Regions from separate parts of the Halomonas sp. AOP30-A1-24 genome, predicted to be linked through region 2. Evidence: predicted binding sites of a transcription regulator. Region 2 holds the regulator's gene; each other region holds the start of a gene.

Region 1 (2,205 bases), on a different contig from region 2:
TTGTAACCCTTGGCCTTGAAATTGCCCCGCCTCGGTGGCGTAGGCCACTGCGTGGTTGCAGCACTTACCTGGCAGGTGGTCCTTGGCCAAGCGCAGTACAGCGTGGTTATCTCGGTCGGCAAGGCCTGGCACCGTTACATTCAGCGGTTCGGTCGTAATCTGTACGTCCTTGCCACGCGCCCTTAGCTCGGCACTTAACGTATCGGCATACGCTTCAAAACGCGCAAACACCTCATCAAACGTCTCGGTGGGCAGGTGGCGTATTTCCCACTCAAACTGGCACTCTCGCGCCATGATATTGATGGCCGTACCGCCCTTGATCTTGCCCACGTGGAGGCTGGTGTGGGGTACGTTGAACGCCTCATCCACTTTGCCCTCCTCCACCAACGCCGCCATGGTGTCTTCGATGAAGGTGACCAGTCGCGCTGCCACATGAATGGCCGAAGTGCCCTGGTTCACCTGACTGCTGTGCGCTTCGCGCCCTACGACGGTGGTGCGCAGATTAGTGGCGCCCTTCTGGGCCACGACGGGCTGCATGCTGGTCGGCTCACCAACAATGACGTGCGCGGTGGTTGAGTAGTGCTCGTAGAACCGTTTGATCAGCGCAGGCGCACCGACACAGCCAACCTCCTCGTCATAGGAAAAACCAAAATAGATCGGCTGCTGCAAAGGCGTTTTCACCCACGTGGGCACCATGGCAAGAGCGCAGGCAATGAAGCCTTTCATATCACAGGTGCCACGGCCGTAAAGCTTACCGTCCTGGCCGTCATGCAGGGCGAAAGGATCCGTCGACCAGGGCTGGCCTTCCACCGGCACCACATCGGTATGGCCAGAGAGCATCACCCCACCCGGCGCATCAGGGCCTATACGGGCAATCAAGTTCGCCTTGGTGCCGCAGGGGCTCATCACCCGTTCGGAGGCGGCGCCGTACTCTTCAAGATAAGCTTCGACAAATTCGATCAGCGCCAGGTTAGAGCCACGGGAGGTAGTATCGAAAGAGACCAGTTTGGTTAATAGCGCTATTGCGTCACTCATACGACTCTCATTAGTTATGCACATTGTCTCAACCCTATCATCGCCCTCGCAGAGCGCCTACTACCAATGCCCTTGGATAAAACCCAAAGCTTTTATAAAACCTTGGTCCAGTTAGCATTCATCAAAATGTCATCTACACTCACTAATGTTCAGTGCACCCACAAATCTTAAAAACGCATTGTGCCACCTGGCTCTCGCCAGGCCCAAAAGGAGCTTACATGTCTCGTTTTATGTTACGCGCGTTATCTGCCGGTATTGCCGCGGCCACTCTGAGTGTTTCTGCCCACGCCGCTACCGAGATCACCTGGTGGCACTCCATGGGCGGCGAGCTGGGCGAGCGCTTGAGCGCGCTTGCCGAAGACTTCAACGCCACCCAGGATGAGTACCGTGTCACGCCTTCCTACCGGGGCGAATACGAACAAACCATGGTGAACACCATTGCTGCCTTCCGCGCAGGCGAGCAGCCCCACATCGTACAAATTTACGAAGTGGGCACCGGCACCATGATGGCCGCCCAGGGCGCTATCTATCCGGTGTTTGAGCTGATGGAAGAGCACGGCAACACCTTTGATCCGGCTGATTATCTGCCCGTGGTAACCGGTTACTACACCGACACCAACGGCAACATGCTCTCCATGCCGTTCAACTCGTCCACACCGATTCTTTACTACAACAAAACCATTTTTGAAGCGGCTGGCCTCGACCCTGAATCACCGCCTACTACGTGGGCTGAGATGGGTGAGATGGGTCAGCAAATCGTCGATGAAGGCGCGGCCTCTTGCGGTTTCACCATGGCCTATGCGGCTAACTGGGTCGGCCTTGAGAACTTCTCAGCACTGCACAATCAATCCATCGGCACCCAGGAAAACGGCTTCGGCGGTCTGGACACCGAGTTTGCCTTTAACGGCGACGTACAGGCGCGCTTTTGGGATCAGTTGAAAGAGTGGTCGGATAGCGGCGTCTACAGCTACGCAGGCCCAGCAAACGGCCCGGACGCGGCACCCTCGTTCTATTCCAGCGACTGCGCGATGTACATGAACTCGTCAGCATCACGCGCCGATGTGTTGGCTAACTCCGACTTCGACGTAGGTTTTGGCATGCTGCCCTACTACGACGACGTAGACGGCGCACCGCAAAACTCGATCATCGGCGGCGCGACTCTGTGGGTGC
Region 2 (2,205 bases):
CGAGTCGCTGATTTTTTACACTTAATGCGCCTGGACCGCCCCATTGGTACCTGGCTATTGATGTGGCCTACCTTATGGGCGCTTTGGGTGGCTACAAACGGGGTGCCTGGTCGCAACGTGCTGCTTATTTTTGTGGCAGGTGTTTATGTTATGCGCGCTGCTGGCTGCGTTGTGAATGATTACGCTGACCGCCATGTTGATGGCCACGTTAAGCGCACGAAACATCGTCCACTGGCGACGGGGCGAATCAGTGAAACCGAAGCCAAACTGCTGTTTATTGGGCTGGTCACTGTTGCGTTTGTGTTAGTGCTGCTGACCAACTGGTTTACGGTGCTGCTGTCGATTGGTGGCGTGGCCCTGGCGTTTATCTACCCCTTTATGAAGCGTTACACCCATCTTCCTCAGGTGGTGCTGGGGGCGGCTTTTTCGTGGGCAATCCCCATGGCGTTTGGGGCGGTGCTGGGATATGTACCTGTGGAAGCCTGGTTGCTGTTTTTTGCGAACGTACTGTGGACGGTTGCTTACGATACCCAATACGCCATGGTCGACCGCGACGATGACCTGAAAATTGGTATTAAATCAACGGCGGTGCTGTTTGGCAGTGCAGACCGCTTGATGATTGGATTACTGCAACTGGCGACATTGGTGCTGTTAGCCTTTGTGGGTGTTCGTGTGGGGCTGGGTGGTTTTTTCTGGCTGGGCCTTGCCGGTATGGCGACCACCTTTATTCATCAACAGCGCCTGATTCGGCATCGTGAACGCGACCCGTGTTTTCAGGCTTTTTTGAATAACTACTGGTCAGGGCTGCTGGTTTTTGCCGGCATTGCGCTAAGTTGGTGGCCAGTGGCCGGGCCGCTCTAGCAAAGCGTGATTAGGCCTGTCATTCGTTCTTGTTATTGGCTATTGTCATATAAGTGTCATCAAGTCATGGTGTTATTGTCACTGAGATGTCATTGAATTACCTTTCATTGAGCACCGTGAGGCCCTGGAATGACCGCCAAGACCGTTTTGATTGTCGATGATGAAGCACCTATTCGCGAAATGATCGCAGTGGCGCTGGAAATGGCTGACTATCGCGTGCTTGAAGCGGATAACGCCCAGGATGCCCACGCGTTAGTCGTTGACCATCAGCCTGACTTACTGCTTCTGGATTGGATGATGCCAGGTACCAGTGGTATTGAGTTGGCGCGACGCCTTAAGCGTGAAGAAGCCACCGCCGAAATGCCGATTATTATGCTCACCGCCAAGGGTGAGGAAGACAATAAGATTCAAGGCCTTGAGGCGGGCGCGGACGACTATATCACCAAACCCTTCTCGCCCCGTGAGTTGGTCGCGCGCTTGAAAGCCGTATTGCGACGCACCACCCCGCGTGGCGTAGAAGACCCCATCGAAATTAACGGCCTTCTACTTGACCCCGTCAGCCACCGTGTTAGTGCGCATGGCAAGGCGCTGGAAATGGGGCCCACTGAATATCGCCTGCTGCAGTTCTTTATGACCCACCAGGAGCGAGCCTATACACGCAGCCAACTGCTGGACCAGGTATGGGGCGGCAATGTGTATGTTGAAGAACGCACAGTGGATGTACATATTCGGCGCTTGCGTAAGGCGTTAGGCGATGTGCACCAAAACCTGATTCAGACGGTACGGGGTACCGGTTATCGTTTCTCAGCCCGGGTGTAACAGTGCGCCTATGGAGCCGTGAGCTTTGGCGTATTGCCTGGTTAGCGACCATAGGTGTTTGCCTAGGGTGGCTGTTAGGTTCAGCGGGCCTTGGTTTGGCAGCCGGGTTGGCCGTTTGTCTTTTTTACCATTTACGCCAGTTGCGCGTACTCTTTCAATGGTTAACCCTTAATCCTCATAACGAGCCCCCGGCTGCGGGTGGTATGTGGGGGGATTTGCTTGATCGTCTTTACCGCTACCAAAAAAGCCAGCGCATTACACAAGGTCGATTGCGGTCTACGCTTGCGCGTATCCAGGAATCCTCAGAGGCCATGCGCGACAGCGTGGTAATGCTCGACCGCCACGGTGATTTGGAGTGGTGGAACAGTGCAGCGACGGATATGCTGGGCCTACAAACCGCGCACGATCGTGGCCAGCACATTACCAATTTGTTGCGTGACCCACGCTTTATCAGCTACTTCAACGCCCGCGATTACAGCGAACCGCTTACGCTGACCTCACCCATTGATGAGCGCAGCATTCTGC
Region 3 (2,205 bases), on a different contig from region 2:
CGTGAGCAGCCCAATCCACAGCGCCACCCTCAACCATCAGGAAAAAGCCATTTTCGTTGCCGTTTTCACTGGCATTGAGCACGTTCAAAGCGCCGCCCGTCAGTGTGGCAAGGCTTGGTGACGTATCCAGTAGATTACCGCCGGTTACGCCGGGGCGGCTGTATTGCAGCGTCTGAATGTTCTGCACCAGGCCCAGTACTTTGTCCTTGGGAAGATCCAACTCACCAGCAGCCAGAGCTTCAAAATCGTCCTTGCTTTCGATAAAGGCGTAATCCGTTTCGCCGCCTACCAAGCGCTGGTAGGTCTCTTCGCCACCGATAAAGCGGAAATCGCTCTCACCGGGGTTATCGACATGCTCGCCGGCTGCATCGTAATAGGGGTGCCCGGTACCGATGGCGACAGTGGCAAGGCCAGAATCGACAATTTCGCGGCCAATGGCTCTATAGTCGTTGCGGCTTACGTTATGGGCCATGAAACCGGCAGGCGTCGCGTGGGAGACCTGCACCGATGAGACAACACCTAGAGCGCGGCCGCTATCAACAGTGTATTCGCCAATATGCTTAAGCGGCTCATCATCGTTGGACCAGTTGATGGCGCTGTTATAGGACTTATGGCCTGAAGCCAGCGCCGTTGCCGCTGCCGCGCTGTCGGTGTAATCAGCCCGAGCGTAGTCGTAACCGGCAAAGTAGCCCTTGTAGTTACCCAGGCTACCTTCGTAAACGGTATCTACCGCCTCGTCGTTCCAGAGCTCGGCTGGTTCAAACGTAACCGTACCGTCATCACTCTTGGTGGGCGTGGTAGAGGTGTTTAACGGATGCGTTGCCATGAAAAGCTGTGTGTCAAACTCATCATAAACTTCATGGCCCAGCGCGCCGTGACGGAAGTAACTTGCCGCACGGAACGTCTCGATACCGGTACCGTCGGTGATCATCAAAATAACGTTCTTAGCTGTATTTTCCTGCGCTAATACCGGCGTAGCCATGACCGATGCCAGTGCCAACGTGAGTGCGTTGCGCGTAAAGTTCTTCATTTTCATCCCTAAAATAAATTTAGCTAATTTGATATCCAACAAATCGTAGCGCCTAAAAATGTCATTTTCATGACTGCTAATGAAGGTAAGTCAATTATTTCTAATAAACATGAATCGCAATCAGTAGCCGATCCGTAAAACTGTTCATTGCGGGTTTCTCCTGAGTAACGCTTGCACGCTTGGTCACAACGCATATACTGTATATATATACACAAATATAGAAAGAGGCAGGTGTATGGCGTCTCTCGGCAAATCACCAATACGGCCTCCCGTGCACAAAGGCCGCGGGGCAACCTATGACCCGCACAACCGCTTTGCCCCAACCCATAGTGTGGCAGAAGACGACGGATGGTGGCGCGAAGAGACTTCCCCCACACGGGCAACTGAAGTACGCGAAGAAACCAGTAAGAGTGCGCTTTCCTGGAACCGGTCGCCAGACTTGCCTTTTGATCGCTCATTGAACCCTTACCGAGGTTGCGAACATGGCTGTGTTTACTGCTATGCCCGCCCTTCTCATGCCTATTGGGATCTGTCCCCGGGGCTTGATTTTGAAACCAGGCTGATTGCCAAAAATGGCCTGGTGGAGCAATTAAGTGAGGAGTTTTGCAAGCCTGGATACGTCTGCCGACCAATCAATCTCTCTGGTAATACCGATTGTTACCAGCCACTAGAAGCCAAGCGCCACTTAACGCGCCAGTTGCTTGAGCTATTATTGGCTTGCCGCCATCCAGTCACTATTGTGACCAAAAGCACGTTAGTGTTACGGGATATGGATCTGCTGGCTGAGATGGCCGAACACCGCCTGGTGCGCGTATTTATTAGCCTGACCAGCCTAGACGCCAATATGAAACGCACGCTGGAACCTCGTGCGGCCTCTCCTCAAGCGCGTTTAAAAGTTATCCGTGAGCTGAATACTGCTGGCATTCCCGTCGGAACGCTTGTTTCTCCGGTCATCCCCGGATTAACGGATCATGAAATAGAGCGGATTCTTGAGGCCGCCAGCCGTGCTGGCGCACGAACGGCGTCCTGGATGCTGCTGCGCTTACCCCATGAAGTCGCTCCTCTTTTTGAAGCCTGGCTGGATGCCCATTACCCCGAGCGTGCGGCCAAGGTAATGAGCCTGATTCGCCAATGCCGGGGCGGCAAGGCCTACGACGCTCAGTTCGGTAAGCGCT
Region 4 (2,205 bases), on a different contig from region 2:
CTTTCGCTATTCGTAACGCTTATTTAGGCCGGTGGCGTAGCTCATTAAGCACTAACGTAAAGAAACTACGAATTTCGTTCATTTTGGGTCGTGCTTCTTTAATCAGCGTATCGAAAGGTTCTAGTTCGCGCTCTTGCGCTTCCCTTTGTGCAATTTCTTCTCTTATTTCTTCAATGAGCTCGGAAGAGTCATCCAGCATGGCCTTGAGTTCAGCGGTCGATGTTGACACTAGCTCGTGTTGATGGGTCATGGGTGTTTCCTCAAAACAGCGTGGTGAGCGCAATCAGGATAGCTGGCACGGCAATAAATACGCCTAATACCCAAGCAGCGGCGAGTGCTTTTCTTTCTGAGGCGGCACGGCCTAGCCACTCGGCACCTTTAACAGGCAGTGGTCTTAAAAACGGTAGGCCAAAAATCACCACGACGGCAAATAAATTAAAGAAGAGGTGAACCAGTGCGATTTCCAGCGCCAGTATGGCAGTTGCCCCAGTGATTGCGGTGGCCGCAAGTAGCGCGGTAAACGTCGTGCCAATATTGGTGCCCAATGTGAAAGGGTAAATCTGACGTAAAGAGAATGCGCCTGACCCAGCTAACGGCACCATTAAGCTTGTGGTGGTAGAGGAAGACTGGACTAAAAACGTCACCACAGCACCAGAAGCAATACCGGCGACGGGGCCACGTCCAATGGCGTTATGCATAATGTTTTTTGCCTGCCCTACCATCAATACTCTCAGCAGTGCGCCGATATAACGAATCGCTAAAAAAATCACGGCAATACCAAAAATAATCATGGCAACGCCACCGGCAATCGTGGGCAGGTTCATGGCGACACTTTCAACCGAAGAGGTAATCGGCTTTGTTGCCATCCCGACAATATTAATACTGCCCATGGAAAGGTCAGCATCACCGTAAAACAGAAACGCCGTAGCGTTTGACAGCTTTTCAAGCGGATGAAAAATAAGCTCAATGGGCAGAAAAATCGCCACGGCCAGCAAGTTAAAAAAGTCATGCACTGTTGCGGCAGAGAACGCCCGCCTAAACTCGGCTTTATCACGTACGTGGCCAAGGCTTACCAATGTATTGGTGACAGTAGTACCAATGTTGGCGCCCATAATCATGGGCACCGCCGTAGCGACAGGCAGGCCGCCCGCCACAAACGCCACGATAACGGAAGTAACGGTTGAAGATGACTGTATCAGGGCCGTCGCGACAATCCCAATCATCAAACCAACAAAGGGGTTGGTGGCAAATTCAAACAACTGAGCGGCATGGCCGCCCGCGGCAATCTTAAAGCCATTACCTATGATGGATACGGCACAGATTAGGAAATACACCAGCAATGCAAGCGTGAGCCACTGCCTTAGCGTGCCCTTGCGCCGGACTTTTATTCTGCGACCCTGGCTTGGTAAGACCTCTTGCACAGCACTATTGATATTTTCGGCCATTGCCACATCCTCTTGGAAGGAAGAACGCACGTATAACCCACCCACTCCTGCAAAGAGTGGCGTCTATAAGTGACATAGGCGTGACAACGGCGTGGCACTATCGTGTTAGAGCGAACGGTATTGGATCGAAGAGAGGTTGTTCACAATGGGCAACATCAAGCGAATGCTGCTACTTCCTGGAAGCGGCATCCCATGTAAGTTACCCACGCTTGAACAATCGAAAGTGCTTTTTACCTTTTTGTACGATCCAGTATTGGTCAAAAAGCGCGAATGCTTGACTTAGCTGCCCTTGCTCGGCGCGCTCGCCATTGATACGTACAGCGTTCTGGTCAATCAATTCACGGGCCTGCCGCCTGGATGAGGCGAGTTCGCTTGCCACCATAGCTTCTTCCAGCGTCTGTCCAAACGCTACGTCTTGGCAGCGTAGCCCATCAAGTTCAAGTTGCTGTAGCTCACTACATGAGAGCGCAGCTACTTCACCACTGAACAGCGCCTGGGAAATACGCTGAGCAGCAGCCAGCCCCTCCTCGCCATGCACAAAGCGGGTAATGGTTTCAGCAAGTACACGCTGCGCTTGGGGCTTGCCAGCGGCCTGCTTGTCTTCTGCTACGATTGCGTCGATGTGATCGCAATCCATGAACGTGTAATAGCGTAAAAAACGGTAAACGTCAGCATCATCCGTATTCAACCAGAACTGGTAAAACTGGTAAGGCGAGGTCTGTTCCGGGTCGAGCCATACCGTGCCGCTTTCCGTTTTACC

Evidence for each region. Region 2 encodes PhoB, which activates phosphate uptake and scavenging genes when phosphate is short. Its sites were predicted from a motif close to TGTCATANNNNTGTCANA; they were not measured.
Region 1: the regulator PhoB is predicted to act here: its motif matches at 1,152-1,169, upstream of ugpB (sn-glycerol-3-phosphate ABC transporter substrate-binding protein UgpB).
Region 3: the regulator PhoB is predicted to act here: its motif matches at 1,088-1,105, upstream of ACT3TJ_RS14805 (alkaline phosphatase).
Region 4: the regulator PhoB is predicted to act here: its motif matches at 1,514-1,531, upstream of ACT3TJ_RS17470 (Na/Pi symporter).

Annotation. Positions count from the first base shown of each region.
Region 1 is NZ_JBQSXL010000001.1:65,493-67,697, forward strand. It holds gene argE (acetylornithine deacetylase) at 1-1,035, opposite strand, end outside; gene ugpB (sn-glycerol-3-phosphate ABC transporter substrate-binding protein UgpB) at 1,254-2,205, shown strand, end outside.
Region 2 is NZ_JBQSXL010000004.1:31,339-33,543, forward strand. It holds gene ubiA (4-hydroxybenzoate octaprenyltransferase) at 1-861, shown strand, start outside; gene phoB (phosphate regulon transcriptional regulator PhoB) at 991-1,680, shown strand; gene phoR (phosphate regulon sensor histidine kinase PhoR) at 1,683-2,205, shown strand, end outside.
Region 3 is NZ_JBQSXL010000028.1:43,728-45,932, forward strand. It holds gene ACT3TJ_RS14805 (alkaline phosphatase) at 1-1,030, opposite strand, end outside; gene ACT3TJ_RS14810 (PA0069 family radical SAM protein) at 1,266-2,205, shown strand, end outside.
Region 4 is NZ_JBQSXL010000052.1:739-2,943, forward strand. It holds gene ACT3TJ_RS17465 (hypothetical protein) at 20-250, opposite strand; gene ACT3TJ_RS17470 (Na/Pi symporter) at 261-1,445, opposite strand; gene tyrS (tyrosine--tRNA ligase) at 1,645-2,205, opposite strand, start outside.